Linked DNA regions of Prolixibacter sp. NT017. The protein of the gene in region 1 interacts with the protein of each later gene in a pairwise test. Links are inferred from orthologs where the notes say so. Each region holds a gene or a part of one and is shown on either strand. Other genes may lie near its edges. The genes, in order: clpB and GJU87_RS07460.

Evidence for each region.
Region 2: the proteins of clpB (region 1) and GJU87_RS07460 interact in binary tests that used the Escherichia coli proteins (3 or more experiments, as listed by UniProt). The link is inferred for Prolixibacter sp. NT017 from one-to-one orthologs.

Annotation. Positions count from the first base shown.
Region 1 is NZ_BLAV01000001.1:3,000,514-3,012,077, reverse strand. Bases 3,264-6,421 are described here. They hold clpB (ATP-dependent chaperone ClpB), read left to right. Parts: upstream 3,264-3,627; coding sequence 3,628-6,216; downstream 6,217-6,421. Other genes in these bases: GJU87_RS12420 (hypothetical protein), read right to left, coding at 6,265-6,421. In the rest of the region: GJU87_RS12445 (alpha/beta fold hydrolase), read right to left, coding at 1-30; GJU87_RS12440 (DUF3078 domain-containing protein), read right to left, coding at 135-1,016; GJU87_RS12435 (mechanosensitive ion channel family protein), read right to left, coding at 1,043-1,861; GJU87_RS12430 (energy transducer TonB), read right to left, coding at 2,346-3,068; more of GJU87_RS12420, read right to left, coding at 6,422-9,630; GJU87_RS12410 (hypothetical protein), read right to left, coding at 10,104-10,583; GJU87_RS12405 (Zn-dependent hydrolase), read left to right, coding at 10,748-11,564. UniProt on the Escherichia coli protein: Part of a stress-induced multi-chaperone system, it is involved in the recovery of the cell from heat-induced damage, in cooperation with DnaK, DnaJ and GrpE. Acts before DnaK, in the processing of protein aggregates.
Region 2 is NZ_BLAV01000001.1:1,792,884-1,804,069, reverse strand. What follows is about bases 4,019-6,798. They hold GJU87_RS07460 (sulfurtransferase TusA family protein), read right to left. Parts: upstream 5,645-6,798; coding sequence 5,393-5,644; downstream 4,019-5,392. Other genes in these bases: GJU87_RS07450 (DsrE family protein), read right to left, coding at 6,211-6,633; GJU87_RS07455 (DsrE/DsrF/DrsH-like family protein), read right to left, coding at 5,659-6,207; GJU87_RS07465 (hydrogenase iron-sulfur subunit), read right to left, coding at 4,976-5,371; GJU87_RS07470 (CoB--CoM heterodisulfide reductase iron-sulfur subunit A family protein), read right to left, coding at 4,019-4,947. Outside these bases: GJU87_RS07490 (MarR family winged helix-turn-helix transcriptional regulator), read right to left, coding at 1-26; GJU87_RS07485 (4Fe-4S dicluster domain-containing protein), read right to left, coding at 164-1,282; GJU87_RS07480 (hypothetical protein), read right to left, coding at 1,289-1,573; GJU87_RS07475 (CoB--CoM heterodisulfide reductase iron-sulfur subunit A family protein), read right to left, coding at 1,607-3,547; more of GJU87_RS07470, read right to left, coding at 3,652-4,018; GJU87_RS07445 (Crp/Fnr family transcriptional regulator), read left to right, coding at 6,811-7,491; GJU87_RS07440 (Spy/CpxP family protein refolding chaperone), read left to right, coding at 7,686-8,321; GJU87_RS07435 (family 16 glycosylhydrolase), read left to right, coding at 8,484-9,260; GJU87_RS07430 (M48 family metallopeptidase), read right to left, coding at 9,270-10,409; GJU87_RS07425 (DUF6340 family protein), read right to left, coding at 10,565-11,186. UniProt on the Escherichia coli protein: Involved in thiosulfate metabolism.

The DNA.
Region 1 (11,564 bases):
AGTGTACTCCTGAAAGCTTAATATTTCCATCGATGAATTCTCTAACAGGGTGCAAAGTATAAAAATCCCGTTCGAATGACAAAGCCGATTCGAACGGGTTGTGTGTTTATTCCTTTTTTTAACAATTAAAGCATTTAAAAATTGTAAGTGAGTCCGACACCGAGGAGTTGTTTTAACTGCACCCTGGGCCCGTGTTCTACACCGCTGGAATCGACATATTTGATGTTGTCGTCGTATTTTAATGTGGTACCGAAGTTGGCCGTCAGATATTTATTAATCTGCATGTTGAATCGGACATCCCAGTTAACATCGATGTTTTGTGGTTTGTCTAAATAGTTGGAAAAGAGATCGAGTTTTGTTTCCAGATCTACATTTTTCAACAAATCTTCCTGGGTGTATGCAAGCTTGACATAAGCACCGAATTCAGCGCGGAACTTATCGCCCGGACTTACGCCGAATGCTCCAACAGTGGATAGTGAGTCATCGGCAAGAAAGGTAAACTTGGTACTGACCGGTGACAAAAACGCCGAAAAATTATCGCTGGGCTTGTAGTCGAAACCGAGCGCGAAATTCATGTAGCCCGGAGCCATAAAGTTGGAAATGTATGTAGCCTTGTTCGGGTAATTATACCCCTTGGCCAGCTGGGTTCTGAAATCGTAGAGGGCCGACAAGTACCATTTACCGTTGATTTTATAGCCATACTTCGACGAGAAGCTCAGTTTATCGACACTCTTGCGCAAGCTCTCACTGGCGTTCTTGACTAAACCATATTGCACATCAAAGGAGTTATCCCAGATGTGTTTATTTTTCTTCTTATTGGCATTGATGTTAAAAAGAAAAGTCCCGGAAACAGATCCGTCACCCCCTTCGGCCCAGTTGGTAAGCGAAACCTGGGAAAAGTTGAGTGAACTATTTCCGTTAATGGTCCAGTATTTAGTGGTATCAGCCGGCGTTTGAGCCTGAAGAGCCAATGTTCCTGTTAAAACAATGATGAGGATAGATAATTTTTTCAGCATGTTGTCAAATTTCGTTTGGTTATCCATTATTTTTCATTAAAAAGGTGGACATCCCTTTGTGGAAATGGGATGGAGATACCTTCTGCATCGAATGATTTTTTTACTTTTTCGGTATAATCAAAAAATAGGCCCCAGTAATTGGCTGCTTCGACCCATGGTCTGACGACAAAGTTCACCGAGCTGTCTCCCAATTCCTGTACGGCAACAAAAGGAGCCGGATCCTTGAGTACCCGCTCGTCTTCTTCCAACAACCTTTTTAGGATATCACGGGCTTTGTCGATATCGTCGGAATAGCCAATACCAAACTTCATATCGACACGACGTGTGGGCATAGCCGAGTAGTTGGTCATGCTCCCGGTTGCCAGCCCTCCGTTGGGAATGATAACCTGTTTATTATCGGGTGTATTCAGAATTGTGTTGAATATCTGAATTTCTTTTACGGTTCCCATGTGTCCCTGGGCCTCAATGAAATCGCCTACTTTAAATGGTTTAAATATGAGGATGATAACGCTTCCGGCGAAGTTTTGCAGGGTTCCCGACAAGGCCATGCCGACAGCCAAACCAGCGGCACCCAAAATAGCAATAAACGAGGTCATCTGGATTCCCAGCATACTGGCAATGGTAATCACCAACAGGATTTTCAGGGTGATATCGAGAAGGCTAATCAGGAACGAAGAAAGGGAAGGCTCTATTTCTCTTTTCCCCAGTGTTTTTCTTACCAGTTTATCAATCCGTTTAATAATCCACAGACCGATAATCAAAATAACAACAGCATAAACGAGTTTCAGGCCCCAGGTTTGAATCAGGCCCCATGCTGCATAGGAGTAATCATTCAGGTTTTCCATTTTTTTGTCTTTTAGTCATGTTAATCGAGTTTGAACCGGACGATATCATATCGCTATATTCTAATAGAGTAAGTCTAAATTAAAGTGTTAAAGCAATTTATACAACAATTTTTTGCTTTAAGGCTTATTTGCCGGAGTATCAGAATTTCTTAAAAGCGAATTCCTGAAGTAAACCGGATTATATAAGTAGTTTATTATCAGTTTAAAAGTGTTTTTTAGCAACGATGATTGTCTGCTCTCAGGTTGTCACTCTTTATTTTCTTTAAGAAAAGGTTGATTATCATTGAGGCATAACGAAGTGCCCGATAGAAAGTTCAATTCTTCGTAAAGGAGAAAACGATTACAGCAGCAATCGGGATGGGAAAAGTTGATTGATATATAGGAGGTAGTATAAATAAAAAAGAGGGGGAAACCTGATGCAATAAAAAAGGAACCGGGAAGAGAACCGGTTCCTTTTTGAGCTAACGTGATGTTAGCTTCCTTTTCATTCTTTCACTGTTCTCAGCATATCGGCGTAACCCGACATTTCACAATAGTTGTCAAGCAGCTCGTCGGATTCGAAGCCTCCTAAAGCTTTAATACGGTTCCAGTCACGGCAGGCACCTTCTTTGTCACCGACTTCATAGCGGCTCATGCCTCGTGCCAGCAAGAGACATTTTTCGTTAGGTAATAATACAATTCCGCGGTCGAAATGGCGGATGGCACGCTTCGGATTTTGCTTCAACAAGAGCTGTTTGTTCCCCTTGATAAAGTAGTTCGTAGCCTGGGACTTCAAATCAGATGACTCTGACAGTTTAAAGGTAACAGCAAATTCTTTGTCCATGGCGACAGCTTCCTTGTTGTTACATCCCGGTTTCCACAAACCACTGGTTGTTCTCAGAACACGAATAACTTCTTGGTCCATAGCGGAAGAAACGCTGTTGATAACAACAAAGTTGCTCAATGTTCCATCGGGCTGAACAGTAAACTGAATGACTTCTTTTCCTTCCCGAAAATCCTGGGCATCGGCTGTAGGATATTCCAATCGTTTAATTACGTAGTCATTGAGCGATTGCAGTTCAACGTTGGCTTCGTTTACCAAAAGAGCGGCGCCTTTAAATCCGGCAAATTCCGGTGGAGAAACTCTTACCTCCTCAATGTTTTCCTGGCTGAATGCAACTACTGAGAGAAGTAATCCTGCGAATAGTAAGAAGAGTTTTGTTTTCATGGCTTCTTGTTTTTAAATTAGACATAATACTGTTTGATGCGTAAATATTTCGTTCACTGTATAAACCAGTGATATGGACTAAACTTCTGTTAACAGTATTAATGCTTAACAATCCTCTTCGATTCCGCATAACAAATTACAACGACAGTGCCACGTTTCATAAGTGACACAATGATAGGTTCTTGGTAGTTTTTGCAGGGACGAATGACCAGGGGTTAGTGTCCGCATATGAAAGCTTCTGTGAACGATTGCGAACAAACGTCTACACTATGGTAAATAGTTTGGGGTAATTATTGATTGAAAATAATTGGATATTGGATTAGTAGTGAATTGACTGACATATTTTCATCATTTTCAAAGATTTGCATGTCAAAAAATCCTGATAAACAGACGGTTGAAGACATTTTGTCTGTTGTTGTCTTTTGGCAATAAGTTTGATATTCGTGAGGAGAAAAATGGGAGAGACCTGAAGTGGTCCCGGTCGGTTTCTTTCTATTGGATAAATGCTACAACGGGGCAAGTTGGATTTGGGCAACAATAAAAAATTAAAAATACAGACATGAACTTTAACAATTTTACCATTAAAGCGCAGGAGGTTGTGCAGCATGCCATTCAGGTGGCGCAGGGAAACAACCAACAGGTAATCGACACCGGGCACCTGTTCAAAGGTTTGTTTAGCAAAGCTGAAAATGTCACCGGTTTTCTGTTGAAGAAACTGGGAGTCAATAGTTCAACTTTGCAGCAAGCACTCGATCAGATTGTCGCTGGTTACCCAAAAGTGTCGGGCGGCGAGCCCTATTTGTCGCCGGCAGCGAATACGGTTATTCAAAAAGCGACCGGTTATTCGCAAAATATGGGCGATCAGTTTGTTTCGGTAGAACACTTGCTGCTTGGTTTGCTCGATGCCGGTGATTCTGTGAGTAAGATGATGAAAGACAGCGGTATCAACAAGAAGGAACTGGAAGCTGCTATCGCGGACTTGCGCAAAGGGTCGAAGGTGGACAGTCAGACAGCCGAGGATACATTCAATTCGCTGAACCGTTTTGCGATCAACCTGAATGAGCGTGCCCGTTCCGGTAAGCTTGATCCGGTGATTGGCCGTGATGAAGAGATTCGCCGGATTTTGCAGATTCTTTCGCGTCGTACCAAAAACAACCCGATTTTGATTGGTGAACCGGGTACGGGAAAAACCGCAATTGCTGAAGGGTTGGCTCATCGTATAGTCCGTGGTGATGTACCCGAAAACCTGAAAACAAAACAAATTTTCTCGCTCGATATGGGCGCGTTGGTTGCTGGTGCCAAATACAAGGGTGAGTTTGAGGAACGATTAAAAGCCGTGGTGAACGAGGTAGTGAAAGCCAACGGTGAAATCATTCTTTTCATCGATGAGATTCACACGCTCGTTGGTGCCGGAAAAGGCGACGGCGCAATGGACGCAGCCAATATCTTAAAACCGGCGTTGGCGCGAGGCGATTTACGTGCAGTTGGTGCAACAACTTTAAATGAGTACCAGAAATACTTCGAGAAAGATAAAGCACTGGAGCGTCGTTTCCAGATTGTCATGGTGAACGAGCCCGATACCTTGAGTGCGATTTCCATCCTTCGTGGTTTGAAGGAACGGTACGAAAGTCACCACAAGGTGCGGATTAAGGATGATGCGATCATTTCGGCTGTTGAACTTTCGCAACGGTACATCACCGAACGGTTTTTGCCTGATAAGGCAATCGACCTGATGGATGAGGCCGCAGCGAAATTACGGATGGAGATGGATTCTCTTCCGGAAGAGCTGGACGAAATAGAAAGGAAGCTGAAGCAATTGGAAATTGAGCGCGCGGCTATTCGTCGGGAAAACGATACCCGAAAGCTGGCGAACCTCGATGAAGAGATTGCCAACCTGAAGGCAGAACAGACGAAGTATCGTGCTTCATGGCAGGCCGAAAAGGATGTGATTGATGCAATTCAGCGCAACAAGTCTGAGATTGAGGAGATGAAGCTGGAAGCTGAGCAGGCGGAACGGCAAGGTGATTACGGTCGTGTTGCCGAAATCCGTTACGGAAAAGTCAAAGGTGCCGAAGAGGAAATCCAGCGTTTGCAAACGGAATTAGCTAAGCTGCAGGGCGAATCTTCCATGATCAAAGAGGAGGTAGGAGCAGAAGACATTGCTGAGGTCGTTGCCCGCTGGACCGGAATTCCGGTTTCCCGGATGATGCAAAGTGAACGCGAAAAACTGCTACAGCTGGAAGATGAGTTGCACAAGCGGGTTGTCGGACAGGATGAGGCAATTGCAGCTGTATCGGATGCAGTTCGTCGTTCGCGTGCCGGATTGCAGGATGAAAAGCGGCCGATTGGTTCGTTCATTTTCCTGGGAACCACGGGTGTCGGAAAAACAGAATTGGCGAAGGCGCTGGCTGAATATCTTTTCGATGATGAGAACATGATGACCCGAATCGATATGTCGGAGTACCAGGAGAAATTCTCGGTAACCCGATTGATTGGTTCGCCTCCGGGCTACGTTGGTTACGACGAAGGTGGGCAATTGACCGAAGCGGTTCGGCGGAAGCCTTATTCAGTGGTGTTGTTCGACGAGATCGAAAAAGCACACCCCGATGTTTTCAACGTTTTGTTACAGGTGCTTGATGACGGCCGGTTGACGGACAACAAAGGACGTCTGGTCAATTTCAAGAACACCATCATCATTATGACCTCGAATATAGGGTCACACATTATTCAGGAGCGGTTTGAGAATCTGAAAGATGAAAACCGTGAAGAGGTGTTGGAGCAGACCCGTTACGAGATGCTGAATCTCTTGCGGAAGAGCATTCGTCCGGAATTCCTGAACCGTATTGATGAAACGATTGTATTTACGCCGTTGAATCATGAAGAGATCAAGGAGATTGTGCACCTGCAGTTCAACCTGATCATGGAGAGATTGAAGAAAAGCAATCACGAAATCTCCATCAGCGATGCGGCTGTAGAATGGGTTGCTGCTTCTGGCTTTGATCCACAGTTTGGTGCCCGCCCGATCAAACGGACGTTACAGCGTTTCGTTCTGAATGACCTGTCGAAACAGTTACTGGCAGGAACCATCTCAGAAGACAAACCTATCCTGGTGGATGTGGAAAACGATACCCTGGTTTTCAGGAACTAAATAAATTAAATCCCCCGGCGTCTCTCAACCGGGGGATTTTTTTGGTTTTTACCGCAAACTGACTTTTTGAACGACAGCTTGTTCGTCGTCAGTCCAACGAACAAGATAGATTCCGGTCCCGGGTTGTAGCCGGGCGTGATTGGTGTGGTTGATTGAGTATTCAGTTATTTTTTGCCCGATAAAATTGAACACTTCGAGCTTTCCTTTCAGAATCTGTGATGCCGTGACATGAAGGATTTCGCCAGAGCTGTAGATACGAACCTTCTCATTGGTGAACTCATCGAAGCCGGTGCCGTTTTTAAGGTGCAGGATTAAGCTGTTGTTTTCTCCTGCGGAAGCATCGTATCGTAACGTATCACTGCTTCTTAAGTCGAGTATTTCTCCGGTGATTGTGTTTTCCAGCGATATGGTGATTCCATTACTGAATGAATTGGAAACCTCGCCGCTAATGCTCAGTTCATCAGCATCCGAAATGTATAATCCTAACGGAAAGCTTGCCGGGTACGTGCGTGCCTGGTTGATGGCCAGTTTCTCACCTTCCTGACTGAACCACAATTGTGGTACTCCGATATCGTAATAAACCAGCTTTCGCGAATCTTCATTAGAATCCAGTTCATCGTTGTTTGTTTGAGCGAATCGAACTAAAGTGAAATCATGTCCATTAGGACCGGTCACTTTCAGCCGAACAATATAATCTTCGGGTACTCCTTGTTTCAGAAAATATTGATCGGTTGGAACACAATCGTCTAGGTTCACTGAATAGTTACCTGCCTTGGTGGCTTCCACAAAAAATCCCTGCATAGGAGGAATCATATCCGTAAACTCGGGATTGGTGACTGTTCCGTCGGAAGCGATTGTCAGGTAGGTTTTGGCATTCGGATCGAACATATAAGCTGTTCCTGTTGTGTTGGTCCGGTTCGAAGTCGACCAATCGATAGCTCCCAGTCCGGGATTGCCAACAAAGTTGAAGTTGTTGCCGGCATCTTCGAAACTTAGCGGAACGGACTGCGTTCCGGAAATCGGACTGCCATTGAAAACGAGCTCGAGTTCTTCGCGGGTACTGTAAAAGCCATATCCGGTCATGGGAGAGAGCGGTAGTGTCTGGTCCGACACATAGCTCCAGGCACTTTCATCTGCCGGTTGAGAGTTATCGTAAGTAATCAGATAAACCATGCCGTAGACCGGTTCGAACATCGCAGCTGTGTTATCCTCTACCGGCGGAGTCAGGAAGAGCCACTTTTCTGCAGTCAATGCTCGTTTGGCATACAAGATGCAGCTTTCAGGAAGATATTGCTGACCACCCAGTGAAGCATCCGATTCGAGTACGAGTGTTTTGGGAGTCACTCCTGCGGTAAGCACAGGGTAATGGTCAACGCCGGCGGGAATAATGCCTTTCATGGTTTCATCCGGAACTCCATTATTCCAGTTGGCTGCATTGTTCCAATCATTATCAACTGTTCCGGACCAAGTTGTTTCCAGGTTGGGAGATGCCGTTAATGTTTGTCCGGCATTTACGGCACCAAATGAAGATTCTGCCGACTCTTGCCAGGTAAAGTCTTCGTAGTAAGAACCGGAGCCAGTCAATTGAATGGAAAAGTTTGGTGGCGTATCATTATCCTCTTTGGGCTCAATTGAAATCGACGTTAAACCAGTTGCATCACCTTCTGTTGCCGTCACAGGACCTTCATAACTTATGAATTGAATAAGTTTGTGCTGATAAATTAGTGCCAGACCATCCGGTCCTTTTTGCAGTGTGCCAAAATCAAGATCGTAAAAAGCAAATGTCCCTTCAGTAGAAGTAGATGCAAAATTACCCAAAGTCATTTCGTCTATTATGGCTCCATTATATCCGTTGTAATGGATAACGTTGAAATCTTCCAATACATAATTATCTGCATTCTCGAGAACAATCTCTACTCGTCCGTCCTCAGTTTCGTTGTCATCATAATGAAACTCGTTAATCCAGGCATTGGGTAAATCATCCAGTGGCGTGATGAGCACTGTTTCGGGAATGGTTCCGTCTGTTTTTACATTGGTGGTTTCATCACTTCCCCGATAGGGAATGATCTGTGTATACCAGCGAGTTTCACTTCCCGGAATATAGACTTCAGCTGCAGTCGTATCCTTATAGATGACAATCAAAGCCTCACCGTCGCTGAAATCGGTGTCTTCTACCGGAGTCTCACCATCTATGGGCGTTTGAGCTGTTGTTTGTGTGAAGAGCAGAAGATAGCCTTCGGCTGCTTCCTCTCCGCTGTTTTCATCCCACGATAGATGAACGGTATTGCCGTTTTGTCCGGCGAGTCTGAAATCGCTTACGTGGTTCGTAGGTTCTGTTTCCAGTGCGGTTCCAGTAATTGCTACCAAAACGGTCTCCGGTAGTTCGGTTGTTTCGTGGGTGATGTCTCCGCTGGTAACCCCGGGAGTGTCCGGAGCAAAGCGGACATAGATGGTTGTGGACAGTTCGCCGTCTGTTCCCGTGAGCGAAAGAGGAGATGCATTTCCCTGCCAGTTGGTTTCGTCGGTGGAAATTTCGAATCCGGTAGGAGGCCTAACAACGAGGTTGTCCCTCAGATACTGGGCATTGACTGTATAAGATGACGTCGCAGAATTCTCACCTGAAACCACGTCACCAAAGTCCGGAATGCTTTCGACTGAAACCGTTACTTCGGGAGCAGGTTGGTCCAACGTAGTGACATCTCCGCTGGAAATCTCGCTTTCCATCACCACCTCATCGTCCATCAAACGTTTAGCCTTCAGTTGAAAATAATAAGTTGTTGAGAATTGAACGGACGTTGCTTCATATGAAGTAACATTCCCAATGTCTTCATCGACAATGGGATTTGAATAATCTTCTTCTGCGCTAATGATGAGGTAATAAGATGTTGCCTGGTAACTGGCCTGCCATTCAAGGGTAAAACGGTTGTAATCGATGGCACTGGCCTGCAAATCTTCCGGGGCAACAGGTGTCCCTGCCGTAATTTCAAATGAGGCTTCAATACTCACCACTTCTTGTTGCGAATTATCGGTCGCTTTAATTTGATAGTAGTAGATGCCGTCTTCCAGAACAGGCAAATCAGCTTTCCATGTGGTACCCGACGAATAACTCAATGCAAATGATTTCGTCAAATTACCGGATGTTGTTCCATAAAGTACGAGGGCAGAAATAACTTCGCCATCATCGGAGATGGAAGCAGAAATGGTATTATTTCCGGTAACTTCGGTATCCGTCATCGGAGAAGGAGAGAACGTCACGCTTCCAAATTCGGGGATTGGGTCGTTATCAAAAAGTGCATTCTCCGTATCATTACTATCCGGATCAGGCGGCGTTGGCGGACCGGTTTGTGCGAATGATTTATTTGAAAAGATAGTGAGTGATAAAATCAGGAAAAGAGAAATAAAATTTGTTTTCATGTTAATAAAGATTTTGGTTTTTAGGTTAATAATGTTTTGTTGTCTTGGTCAGAACGTTTGTCAGCTTTCTCTTTTCCTATATATAAGTTACGTCAAAATTAGTTTTTAGCAAGCTTTTTCTGAAATGTTTTATAACAATAAGATAGGATAATTGGTATGATTTGTGAGTTATTATAGGAAATAGGAATTGTAGTAACAATGCATGTTTTGGCGAGATTTATTATCCGTTTAGGAGCATAAAAAAAGCGTAATCATTTTTGTGATTACGCTCGGGTGGCGGAGAGAGAGGGATTCGAACCCTCGGAACCCTTTAGGGGTTCACACGCTTTCCAGGCGTGCCAGTTCAGCCACTCCTGCACCTCTCCGTATGGTTTGAAGCACGCCGCATAGCGACGCTTCGGGGCACAAAAGTAGGAGATTTTTTTTATTCCCAAAACATTTTTCCTGAAAGAAAGAGAGCCGGGCCTGAGAGTTTATTGATCGGCATTGGATGACTGTCCTTTCCGGATGACCACTTTATCTTCTTTGATATATTTTCGGTTGCCTGCATCGTCAGCAAGTCTTACGGCTACGTCGACGGGCGTTCCGACTTTCCAATCCGGGCCGTTCAGCGCGGTGAGCTCCATAAAACCACCCGATATATCGGTTAACTGTTTATCGAATTTGGCTTCATAGCCGTCAAAGCTCATATCGCTGGGGCGGATGGCGTAAATTTCGGCGTGCAGGCCTTTGGGCAGAGGTTTTCCACCGAAAGCAATAATCTGCGCAATGATTTTGATTCCTTTACTTGTGGAGTCGGAGTCTGTTTCCAGAATGACTTCCGAATGAATATGAAGTTCCGTATCATCCAGAAGAATGACACTGGATGCTTCGCAAGGGCAGGGTAGCCGGGTGGAAGCGCAGGAGCTCATCAGGAACAAAACAGAGATATAAAAAAGTATGTTGAACTTCATATCCGTCGATTTGGAGCAAAGTAATAAAATCCCACCGATTAACATGGTGGAATGTCAAGGGTTTTTTATTTTACTTTTCATAGCTTTGGTACGCCTAAATGAAATGAGAAGAGTGTCTGAATGATTGAATAACAGAAATTTATATGACCAAAAAACTAATAAATATGAAACTAATCTCTTTGTTTTCACTAATGATCGTATTCTTAATGGCGGGAGGATGCAAGAATTCTTCCAAAAGCGAGTCTGAGCAGGAGGATATTGTCGCGCAAAAAGTAGACGAGTTTGCGAAAGTTAAACTAACTACCGACATGAGCCAGCTCGATGAGAACCAAAAAAAAATGTTGTCGTTGATGTTTGATGCAGCGGATATCATGGATGGCATTTTCTGGCAGGAAGCCTACGGCGATAAAGAAGCTTTGTTGACCAGTCTGAAAACGCAGGCTGAAAGAGATTTTGCCATGATTAACTATGGCCCATGGGAGCGGTTGAATAATAATAAGCCGTTTGTGGAAGGAGTAGGTCCCAAGCCAAAAGGAGCCAACTTTTATCCTAAGGACATGACGGAACAGGAATTTAATGACTGGAAGGATTCGACAAAAACCAGTCAGTGCACCATAATTCGTCGGGATAAAGATGGTAAGTTGATGTCGATTCCTTACCATGAATATTTTAAGACCCAAATCGAGAAAGCTGCTTCGCTAATTCGCCAGGCTGCAGAATTCGCTGAAGACCCGGGACTGAAAAAATACCTGGAACTGCGCGCCGATGCGTTGCTGACGGATAACTATTACGACAGCGATATGGCGTGGCTCGATATGAAGAACAACACCATCGATTTTGTAGTGGGACCTATCGAGAATTATGAAGATCAGCTTTTCGGATACAAAACGTCGCACGAAGCGTTTATCCTGGTAAAAGACAAAGTATGGAGTCAGCGGTTGGCTAAATTTGCCGCCCTTTTGCCAGATTTGCAGCGGGCAT
Region 2 (11,186 bases), 1.2 Mb from region 1 along the record:
TCATCCAATGATTTCGGAATTCTCATGATTTTTAGATGTATATGCAACTAAATTACAGCATCTATTTGATAAATGCAATACATATACGCAAAAAAATCCAGCTTCGGGCCTGATAGACAGGTGGAAGCTGGATTATGAGCATTGATTGAGAGAGGGATTTTATCTATTCCCTGTTTCGGGCCAGAAAATACAGTGCGATAGGACGGTAAGCTGCATGCGCAAACTTCGAGAAAGCGAACAGAATAACCAGTTCCATTGAAATGATGGTGTGAATCATAAAAATCACTTGGCTCAGCGTTTCACTCAGATTAAACGAAACGGCCACTTCCATCCAAAAACCAGTTAAACCAGCAATCCAAAGAAAGAACAAGAACATCCAGTCTGCCAGTTTAGTGGCCTCGTACGTTTTTGTAGGTTTGGTCATGCGGTAATACATGGCCAGCGATGTTCCGTAAATCAGGAAAAGTCCGGAAACGGTACCCAGGATGCGTGATGGCAACCAGATGATTGTTGCCGGATCTTTAAACAGGAAGTCGAGAATAGTGGCAAACAGGAGGCCGATAAAGCCCCACATGATTGACCAGTGCGCAAACCACGGACGAACCAGGTTGGGTTTCGTACTCCAGTATTCTCCCTCATCGGTTGAACACTTTTGATATCGTCCCATGGTTCCAATCTCGGTCAGTACTTCGCCAATCGACTGAGAAACTGATTTTTTGGTTTTATTTGAGTCTGTACTGTGTTTACGGTTCAGTCTCCGACTCATACTGAAAATGCCCAGAAGAGCCGTTAATCCTGTAAAGGAAAAGACAATCAGTCCCATCAAGTGAATGACCGCATAAGGCATCCAGCTGAAAATCCAGCGCGATACCGTGAAGTCCGGCTTCATGGTCAGTAAAAAGAACCCCAGAATCGTTGCCAAAACGAGGGTCAGCAGGATGGAAAACGGATTGCTTTTGAAAATGAGCTTCGTGATACCTGAGGGCTCATAGTTCGCAATTGCATAGCGGCGCAAACCGGCCATCAATTCACCCGGGTCGGCCTGACGCGGACAAGTTGCCGAACAATCTCCACAGTGGTAACACATCCAGAGCTCCTTGCTGCTCAGAATTTCTTCTTTCATTCCCAGCATGCTGTAGCGTATCATCATTCGCGGAAAACTGGCATTTTCTTCGGTCAGGCTGCAAACGGCCGTACAATTACCGCAGTTGTAGCAGGCGCTGAAATCGACAGCTCCGTACTTTGCAATATCTTTTGCCAGTTTTGGATCTACCTTTGACATAAGTGCTTAGTTCTTTTGATTCAAGTGATAGTAAAAATACTCGTCCATGTCATCGATCTCACCGGTCACTACATCACCATACTTTCGCATCGACATCACATAATAGGTCGCTTCATGGGCGGGAAGTTCAGTTGCCTTAGCGATTTCAGGAATGGTTTTTGGGCCTTCCTTCAATGCATCCTTGATCAACTTCTTCATTTTATTGTAATGCTTGATATTGGCTTTCACCTCCTCCGAAACCGTCCTTTTTTCCTTTATTACCTTGACGGTACGTTGTTTCTCTCCTGCCATTTTATCGGGTATTAAAGAGTTTACAATTGGTCGTTAATAATCACTCTCCTTGAGAGCATCAATCATTCCTTCTATCTCGGAATTGGTATAGCCTGAAAGCTCGATGGCATCAGTCGGACAAACCGGTAGGCACATTCCACAGCCTTTACAGTTCGATTCGTTCACTTTCGCCACCTTCTTGCCGTTCTCTTCCACAAACTCGAAAGCACCGAACGGACAAGCTGCAGAACAGCTGTCACAAACCTCACATTTTTCCGCATCGACTTTCGCCATGATGGGCTCCAATGTGATTTCCTCACGCTTCAGCAACGAATAAGTCTTAGCAGCCGCAGCCAGCGATGATTTCACCGTTTCGGTGATATTCTTCGGTCCCTGGCAGACACCGGCAATCAAAACACCGTCGATGGTCGTTTCCACCGGGCGCAGTTTGGGGTGAATTTCGTTGTAGAACTTATCGCGGCCGTGCGGAAGTTTCAGTGTATCGCCAATGGCATCATCCTTCCGGGGAGTCATTCCCGTTACCAGAACCACCAAATCAGGCTCAATTTCCAGCTCTTTTCCGGCAGTCAACAAGTCATTCACCTTGACAACTGTATGTTTTCCGTTAGAACTAACTTCAGGGAAAGTATCTTCGGTAAACTGAATGTAGATATCGCCGTTTTTGGATGATTGCTCATACAACACTTCCTGTTTTCCGTACGTCCGGATTCCACGATTAATGTGGTAAACCGTCATATCCGGCACTTTTTCACGCACTTTAATAGCACTGTGAACAGCTGAGGTACAACAGTAACGCGAGCAATATTTATTTTCACCTTCCGGCTGACGACTTCCCACGCAGTAGATATACGCCGTGCTCCGGATTTTCTTTCCGTTGATTACTAAACCCTTACCCTTGCTGAGTTCCAGGTGACGCTCCAGTTGTGGTAACGTGATGACATTGTCGTAATCGCCGTAACCGAACTCTGATTTTTCCGGCTCATACGGGTCAAATCCGGTGGTAATCATCAACGAGCCTGTCTGAAGCGTAATACGCTCTTCTTCCAGGTTCAAATCGATGGCATCGCTCACTTCGGCACATTTACCGCACTTGGTACAGTTGACAGCATCAATGGCAGCTATTTCCGGGAACTGGCCGGGATGAAAGTTCATCAACGCCTTTCGGTTGGTTAAACCGAAGTTGAATTCATCGGAAACCTCCTCAGGGCAAACCTGAATAGCTTTCTCAATTGTCGAAGCATCAGCGTCTTTCTTCACACCGCGCGAGGTGATCTTCACTTCAATCTCGAAGTTACCAACACTCCCTTTCTTGGAAACAAGTTCGGCACCAGTGAACAGATTGATATTCTGACGCTTCTTTACTTCCTGATAAAGATTTTCTACAACTGATTTTCCGGTTTCTCCCGGAAGGAAAAGCTTGCCCCACTGCGAGGTACGGCCACCAACGTAATGTGATTTTTCAATCAAATACACCTGCGAGCCCATATCGGCCAATTCAATGGCAGCTTTCATCCCCGCTACACCGGCACCAACAACGGCTACCACATTGTGAGCAGAAATGGAAACCGGGTCCATCGCTACTGAGTGTGAAACCCGCTCAACGGCAGAACGCACCAGCGAAATAGCTTTCTCGGTGGCACCTTTCTTATCGTCAGAGTGAGCCCAGGAGCTTTGTTCCCGGATATTCGCGTGAACGTAGTTGTATGGATTGAGTCCGGCCCGTTCGGCAACTGCCCTGAATGTTAAGAGGTGCAGCTTTGGAGAGCAGGATGCCACTACAATGCCGTCGAGCTCCAGGTTTTTGATGTCCTCAGCGATTTCCTTCTGTGAGGAATCGGCACAGGCAAAAATGGTATGCTTGGCAATGGCAACGCCTCCCATCTTTTCAGCTTCTTCTCTGACCTTATTGACATCAATAACGTCGGAGATATTACCGCCGCAATGACAAACGTATACGCCAATCTTGTTCTTCATGCGAAAATATATTGATTGTCAGGAAATCCTTACCAGGAAATAGGCCCAACAATATTTAATTCATTATTCAAGTAAATCAATCTTACTAACACTGAATCAAATCATTATTCAGTCAATGCAAGATAGCTGGCAGCTTCGGATGATGCCGAGCCAGCTGAAAGGATTGAATCCGGAATGTCCATCGGGCCGGAAGCCGCTCCTGCCACAAACACACCTTCGATGTTGGTCATTGCCGGACGTTTCAGTTCATCGATTTGCTTCACGTAGCGATAGTCATCGAATTCCAGCTTCTGTGTCTTGAAAACCTGTCCGATTTCATCGTTGGCCAGAATACCTACCGAAAGAACAACCATATCGTGTTCGACCTCCTTCACCTGGCCTGTTTCAATATCATCGTACCTCAAAACGAGGTTTCCGTTTTCCTTCTCCGAAATTTTACCGATTTTCCCTTTTACGAACTCAACCCCCATTCCTTTAGCTGTTTCGTAGAATTCGTTGAATCCCTTACCAAACGAGCGAATGTGCAGGTAATAAATGGTCACATCGGCCATAGGCAATGCTCCCATCAGCAATTGAGCCTGCTTGATGGAATACATACAGCAAACCTGCGAACAAATGGGATTTCCCACGGTATGGTCTCGTGAACCGGTACAAAGTACGTAAGCGAGGTTGTCGGGCATTTTACCGTCACCCGGGCGTAAAATCGTGTTGAAAGGACGTGTAGGAGCCAACTCACGCTCCATCTGCATGGAAGTGATAATGTTTTTGTATTTGCCGTAACCGTAGCGCGGCATTTTAATTGGGTCGAACAATTTGTACCCGGTAGCGACCACTACACTCTTAAATTGATAAGTCTTCTCTTCCGGCTCTTGTGAGAAGTCAATGGCATCAGCCGGACAAGCCCGTTCGCAGGCACCGCACAATGAGCAATTTTCGATATCGATGGCAGCAATACGCGGGTTCGCAATACTGAACGGAACAAACACCGCTTTCCGGCCAACCAGATTAAACTGGTACTGATCCTTCACCACAACAGGGCAAACCGGCTCACATTCCTGACAGCCTGTACAAGCGTCTTCCTTTACATAACGGGGTTGGCGTAAAATACGCGCTTCGAAATTCCGTTCGCCTTTCTTTTCGACTCCTTTTACTTCACTACCGGTAAAGATGGTAATGTTGGGATGCCGGGCCGTTTCCGACACTTTGGGTGTGGTAATACACGCTGCACAGTCGAGGGTAGGAAAAACCTTACTCAGCAGAATCATTTTGCCGCCAATCGAGAGTTCCTTCTCCACCAACAGCACCTTATAGTCCATTTTGGCCAGGTTCAGCGCTGTCTCTTCACCGGCGATTCCACCACCAATAACCAGTGCGTCGTATGATAAAACTTCGTTCTCCATGTTACATTTCTATTGTAAAATATTCCGGTTACGCCGGTACTTTGGAAAGGGCTTCGTAAAACGATTTCATGTGTTTTACGAATGGTTCGGCGCATACCGAACACAAAGCAGCCATTTTCAGCCGGGCCGGTTCAATCCCCTTAGCTTTCATCATCTCGTGTGTCTGGGCAATAATCGCCGCGGTTTTGTCCACGCAACTTTCACCGTATGAACAGTCGGTCCCGTCGGCTGCAATGAAAACACCGTCAAAGCCCTGCTCAAAGGCATGCATAATCCAGCGGGATTTAACGGAACTTGAACATCGTAACGGAATGGAATAAATGGTTGGCGGGTAGTGCATTTTCAACAACCCCGCGAGGTCAATCGCGGGGTCGGAAATCTTTTCCGTTGAAAACACTAAAATTTTAGGAGCTTTATTCGCCATTTTAGTTTTTCGTTTTAAAGCTTACGCTTTGCGTAGATAAATTTTGAAAAAGCCTGATTCTTCAACGGTGCCCATGTATTCATGGTTTTTCTTGGTAGCCCATTTGGGAATATCCTTCTTGGTACCTTCGTCAGCTGATAATATTTCCATTACTTCGCCTGATTTGATTTCAGCGATGGCTTTTTTAGCAGCCAACAGCGGTCCGGGACAAGCAGTACCACGAGCATCAACAACTTTGTCTGCCTGAATGGCAACTAATTCTTCCTGTGACATAACTTTGAGTTTTATTATATGAATAACTGAATAGCACTCTCTTCCGCGTCAGCGAGATAGGTTCCAACCCCGCAGTAATTCAGGTTCGGATAATCAATCATCTCATCCTTACTGAGTCCCATCAGGTCCATCGACATCTCACAAATGTTGATCTCGACACCTAACTCTCCCGCGGTTTTTAGTAAATCATCCAGAGAGGCTACATTCTTTTTCTTCATCAATGACTTGAGCATGGATAATCCGGCTCCGGCCATGTTCATTTTCGAAAGCTTCACGTCCGAGGTTCCCCTGGGAAGCATGGCTCCGAACATTTTAGACGTCAACTCCTTCTTCTTTGCCCTTTTCTCTTTATCGCGTAAAGCGGAAATGGCCCAGAAGGTGAAGAAAAGCTTGACTTCCATATCCATGGCTGTGGCACCGGTGGCAATAATCATTGCAGCCAGGAGTTTATCGAGTTCACCTGAAAAGACGACCATCGAAAGTTGATCCTTCTTTTTGGTGGCTTCGAGCTGCTTGATTCGACGTTCCAGTTCCAGTATTTTCTCTTCGTCAACTAATTCCATAACTTATATAAATAAGTGTACGTCAGATTCCTGGGCGGCGGTGATGTATTCACTGATACCCACGATATCGTCGACTAATTCATTAAAATCCTCCATTTTCTCGGCTCCCCAGATTTTTCCGGCCAAACCACACACATGAATTTTCACTTTGGTTATTTCTTTGGCTTCGCGGAAAAACTCCAGCCAGGGATTGACATTCAGTTTCTTCAGCGAATCCAGAAATTCCTGTTTCAGCTGAGGATTTTCAGCCATTTCCAGTTTTGTTGCGTCTGCAGCTACATCTTTTCTGAAGGCACGCGCTCCTTGCAGAAGCACGTAAATATCAACATCCATGTCATCGGCTGCTGCACCCGTCAGTACCACACCAGCTGCAGTGAGCTTATCGATACTTCCGGAAAAAAGCGCCATGGTCATTCTTTTAGGCATGATTCTCTTGCTTTAATAATTATGTAAACATTGACATATTAACAGGGGTAAAAGTATAGACATACGAAGTAGGGTGAAAAGAAATCGGTGTGAGGTTTATTTTGTTTCGGTGTGACATCGATCACATTTTTTTGCTAAATTTGGCGTCAATAAGGTTTAGCAATAGTATTTATTACCATGAGTCAGTGTCTGTGCCTGAATTGTAAAGTACGTTCGGCGGCAGCAAACCACCTTTCGATAGATGAGCTTGATCTGCTGGGAAAACGAAGTGTCGAAGTCGAGTTTGACAAAGATGAAGTCATTTTTAAGCAAGATGCATTTGCCAGTAATATTGTTTACCTGCGCGAAGGAATTGTCAAGCTGGTCATGCGCGGACACAACCGCGAGCAAATCCTGAAAGTAGTAAAAGCCCCCACCTACCTGGGCATTCCAACCACCATCGGCGACAATGTAAATAACTATTCAGCTGTTGCACTTACGCCGGTATCGTGCTGTTTTATTGACCGGGCGACTTTCAAAAATTTTGTGGAATCAAACGGGAAGTTTGCTTACGAAATACTGACCACCATCAGCAAGATCGAACTCCGACAATTCCAGAATTGTGTCAACCATATTCAAACGCAAGTGACAGGCCGTGTTGCCGGCATGTTGCTCGATTTCTCCAAAAATCTTTACGGCAGTAATCACTTTCAGTTGACCCTGACCCGCAATGATATGGCCGATTTGTTGGGAACCTCCAGGGAAACCGTTAGTCGTATTTTGACTGATTTCGTAACGGAAAAACTGATTGAGGTGCACGGAAAAGACATCACCATACTGAGTGACGAAAGGCTGGAGAAAATCAATCTCGCCGGTTAGTTCTCACCTATCTTTTTGTCGATTACGACATAAATTCCTTCAAAAGAGTCCTCTAATTAACGCAGCTTAACAAAATATAGCAAGCTTTAAGACTTCTGCGTCCGTCATTTTTTTGCCCCACTTGTTCAATATAGCAAAACACAATGCCCTTGCGGGCAGAATGCAAATATGATGGACTCAAAAATTCAGATATCATGAAAAAGAACGTCTTAACGCTTCTCGTCATGCTCATTATTATGACGTTTGGCACTTCTTCGATGGCAAGCACAAGCAGTATCAAAAGAGCACAAAAAGATACGCTCTCATCAATGATGTACCCGCCTCACATGATGGGACCCGGTGTGATGCAACCCGACATGATGCGCGCCCACCAAATGATGCACCATGGCCATAGTTTGATGATGTCACGCTACCAGGGACCATCCTACCCGAAAGTGATGAAACCCTATTTGTTCATCGTGAATCAAATACCGGAATTGCGAATGGAGCTTTCTCTTTCCGACAAGCAATATGAAGAACTGGTAGACCTACGAACAGAGTACCTGCAGAAAAAGGATGGACTGGAAGGCGAACTCAGTAAAATGAATCAGTTGTTACACAACGAATTATTGAACAACACAGCCAATAAAGCCGTGAAAGAGCAACTCAGCTCAATAACTGAAACGAAAGCCAGTGTGATGATGGCTGCCTATTCGACGGTTCAAAAAATGAGAAACCTGATGAAACCTGAGCAACAGAAAAAGCTCGACCATATGATTTCCAAAATGCTAAACGAAAGAAAAGCAAATCGCAATGACCCCAAGTTTTATCAGAGGCCATACTATGAATAAAATGAGACAATGATTCCGGCCACTGGTTGTACATCCCGGCAGTATGTTTCTCGTAGAAGCATCTGTCGGGATTTTAATTTTCCCAAAAGAAAACCTCTATATAACTAAATATTAATCAAGCAAATCACTATTTTTGGATAAACCCAAACGAAACCAACTGTTATGAAATGCTTCCTTGCTTTACTCTTATGCTGTTTTCCGTTGATTATCAATGCACAAGAATTACAATTAGTCTGGTCTGACGAATTTGACTATGAAGGACTTCCCGACTCCACCAAATGGAATTATGAAACAGGATTTGTTCGAAACAACGAAGCACAATACTACACAGACCATAGACTGGAGAATGCGCGCGTGGAAGACGGCAAACTAATTATTACAGCAAGGAAGGAACCCTATGAAGGTGCTGAATACACTTCGGCCAGTTTAAACACGAAGAAAACTTTCAACTTTACTTACGGAAGAATTGAAGTACGGGCCCGCCTTCCGAAAGGGCGCGGAGTGTGGCCTGCCATCTGGACACTTGGAAGTAATATTGACAGCATAGGCTGGCCTGCCTGTGGTGAAATCGACATCATGGAATATGTCGGCTTCAATCCCGATACCATTTATGCCAATGTTCACACCCGCGATTATAATCACAATCTGGGAACCGGAAGGGGTGACAAAATCTGCCATGAACATCTATCAGAAGAATTTCACGTATTTGGCGTTGACTGGTACCACGACCAACTCATCTTCTCGATAGAAGGAGTGCCCTATTTTACCTGCAAGGACAATGGTGAAGGTGAAGGCGCCTGGCCGTTCAACAAACCGCAATTCTTACTCATCAACCTGGCCATTGGCGGTTCGTGGGGCGGTCAGCAAGGAGTCGACGATTCGATTTTCCCGGCCGAATACCAAATTGACTACGTGCGGATTTACCAGTGGAAGGAATAAAAACACCAGCTACTTTTTCAGATTCTTCAAACGAGCCAGCAAAGGTGGATGCGAGTAATGGAAAAAGACATACGCTTTGTGTGGCGTCAGATTACTCAGGTTTTTCACCGAAAGCTTTTTCAACGAATTCCCCAACGCTTCAGCCAGTCCATAACTGGCAGCGAAACTATCGGCCTGGTACTCATTTTTCCGGGAAAAGACATTCATCCCCATCCCGATAAGGAAAGAAAGCGGCGTATACAAGATTCCAAAAGCGACCAAACCAACATGAAAGCTCGCCTGATGAGCACCTAACGCTAACGCAGGTTCTGGTCGCCCGACAACCAAAGAGAAAATATATAGCATGACCGCCGTATTCAGCAACGACAACAGAAGGCCGGAAACAATGTGCTTCTTCTTGTAGTGGCCAATTTCGTGAGCTAAAACAGCTACAATCTCTTCGTTTTCCATTTCATCCATCAACGTATCGTAAAGCACAATTCGTTTCTTCGCACCAAAACCTGTAAAATAAGCATTGGCTTTCGTCGAGCGTTTGGAACCATCGATAACAAAAATGTTGTCCAGTTTGAATCCAGCTCTTTCAGAAAAGCGTTGAATAGCATCACGTAACTCACCGTCTTGCAGTGGTTTCTGTTTATTGAAAAGTGGAACTATCAATGTCGAATAGAACATGGTCATAAACAGCGAGAAAGTCGTAATGACAATTAAAGTGTAAACCCAGAACATTCCCTGCGTCTGCTCATATATCCAAATCACCAGAGCCAATAAACCACCACCGATCACTGCCGCAAGCAACAAACTTTTGATGTGATCGAAAATGAAAGTCTTCACGGTAGTTTTATTAAAACCGAACCGTTCCTCGATAACAAAGGTGCTGTACCAACCAAATGGCAAAGTAAGGATGTCGGAAGCCAAGCCAATAACGCCGAAAAACAACAGTCCCAGCCAGATTGGACTATTGGTCCATTCGCGTAAATAATTATCGAGCCAGCCAAAACCACCCAGGGCAAACATTAAGATAATAACCAGAAAACTCAGGGAGGCAGTAATCAGTGAAAAGCGACTTTTTACCTTTTCATATTCCTGCGAACGGGCATATTGCTCTTCATTGTAAATTCCTTTCAGTTGATCGGGAAGTTGAACCGACAAGGAATTTGAATTCAAATATTCAAGATAACGTTCAAATAGAAAATCCAGAACAATGATTATCAATATGATGTAATAGACAGAATTATGCATCAGTCGCGAGAATTAATTTGTGCGGAGCGAATGTACAAAATATCACCTTCCACCGCAACCAGACATCAACCACCAAACTGTTTTTTCAGCTTTCGCTCTTGCTGCAGGCGTGTGGCGAGGATATTGATATAGTCCATGCACTTCTGTTTGTGGTCCTCATTGTCGTACACGTGATATGATTTGGAAACCCACTCAAGCGCCAGTTCAATATGCCCCAGCATTTCACACGCCAAAGCCATATTGAAAGTTGCTTTCGCCCGGATATTTTTATTGTCACTCTTCGACATTTTAGTCCAGATTTCAGCAGCTTCTTTCCACTGATTTTTCGTTGCCAGAGTATCAGCCTTCTTCATTTCATCGTTTCCCGAATAATAAATCAACCGGTCAGTCCATTTCCAGGAAGGTACAAACAGCATTGCTACCCTGGTACCGTTGTTTTCACCGTAAGTGTCAAGTACATCCACAAAGGTCTTTGGATACCGGTTATTTTTCTCATAAGCAATCGACTCTGTCCGGTTGGGAATCCAAAGCATGGTATCCGTATAGATTTTCCAATAGGTCTTTGAATCTCCAAGAGCGTTGAAGAAACCCCAGCGGGAGCCGAGAACAACCTTTTTTACCAACTGAGTCTTTTTACTGTTATCGCTTAACCAAACAGTATCAAGTGCAACCAAAGTCTGGACTCCA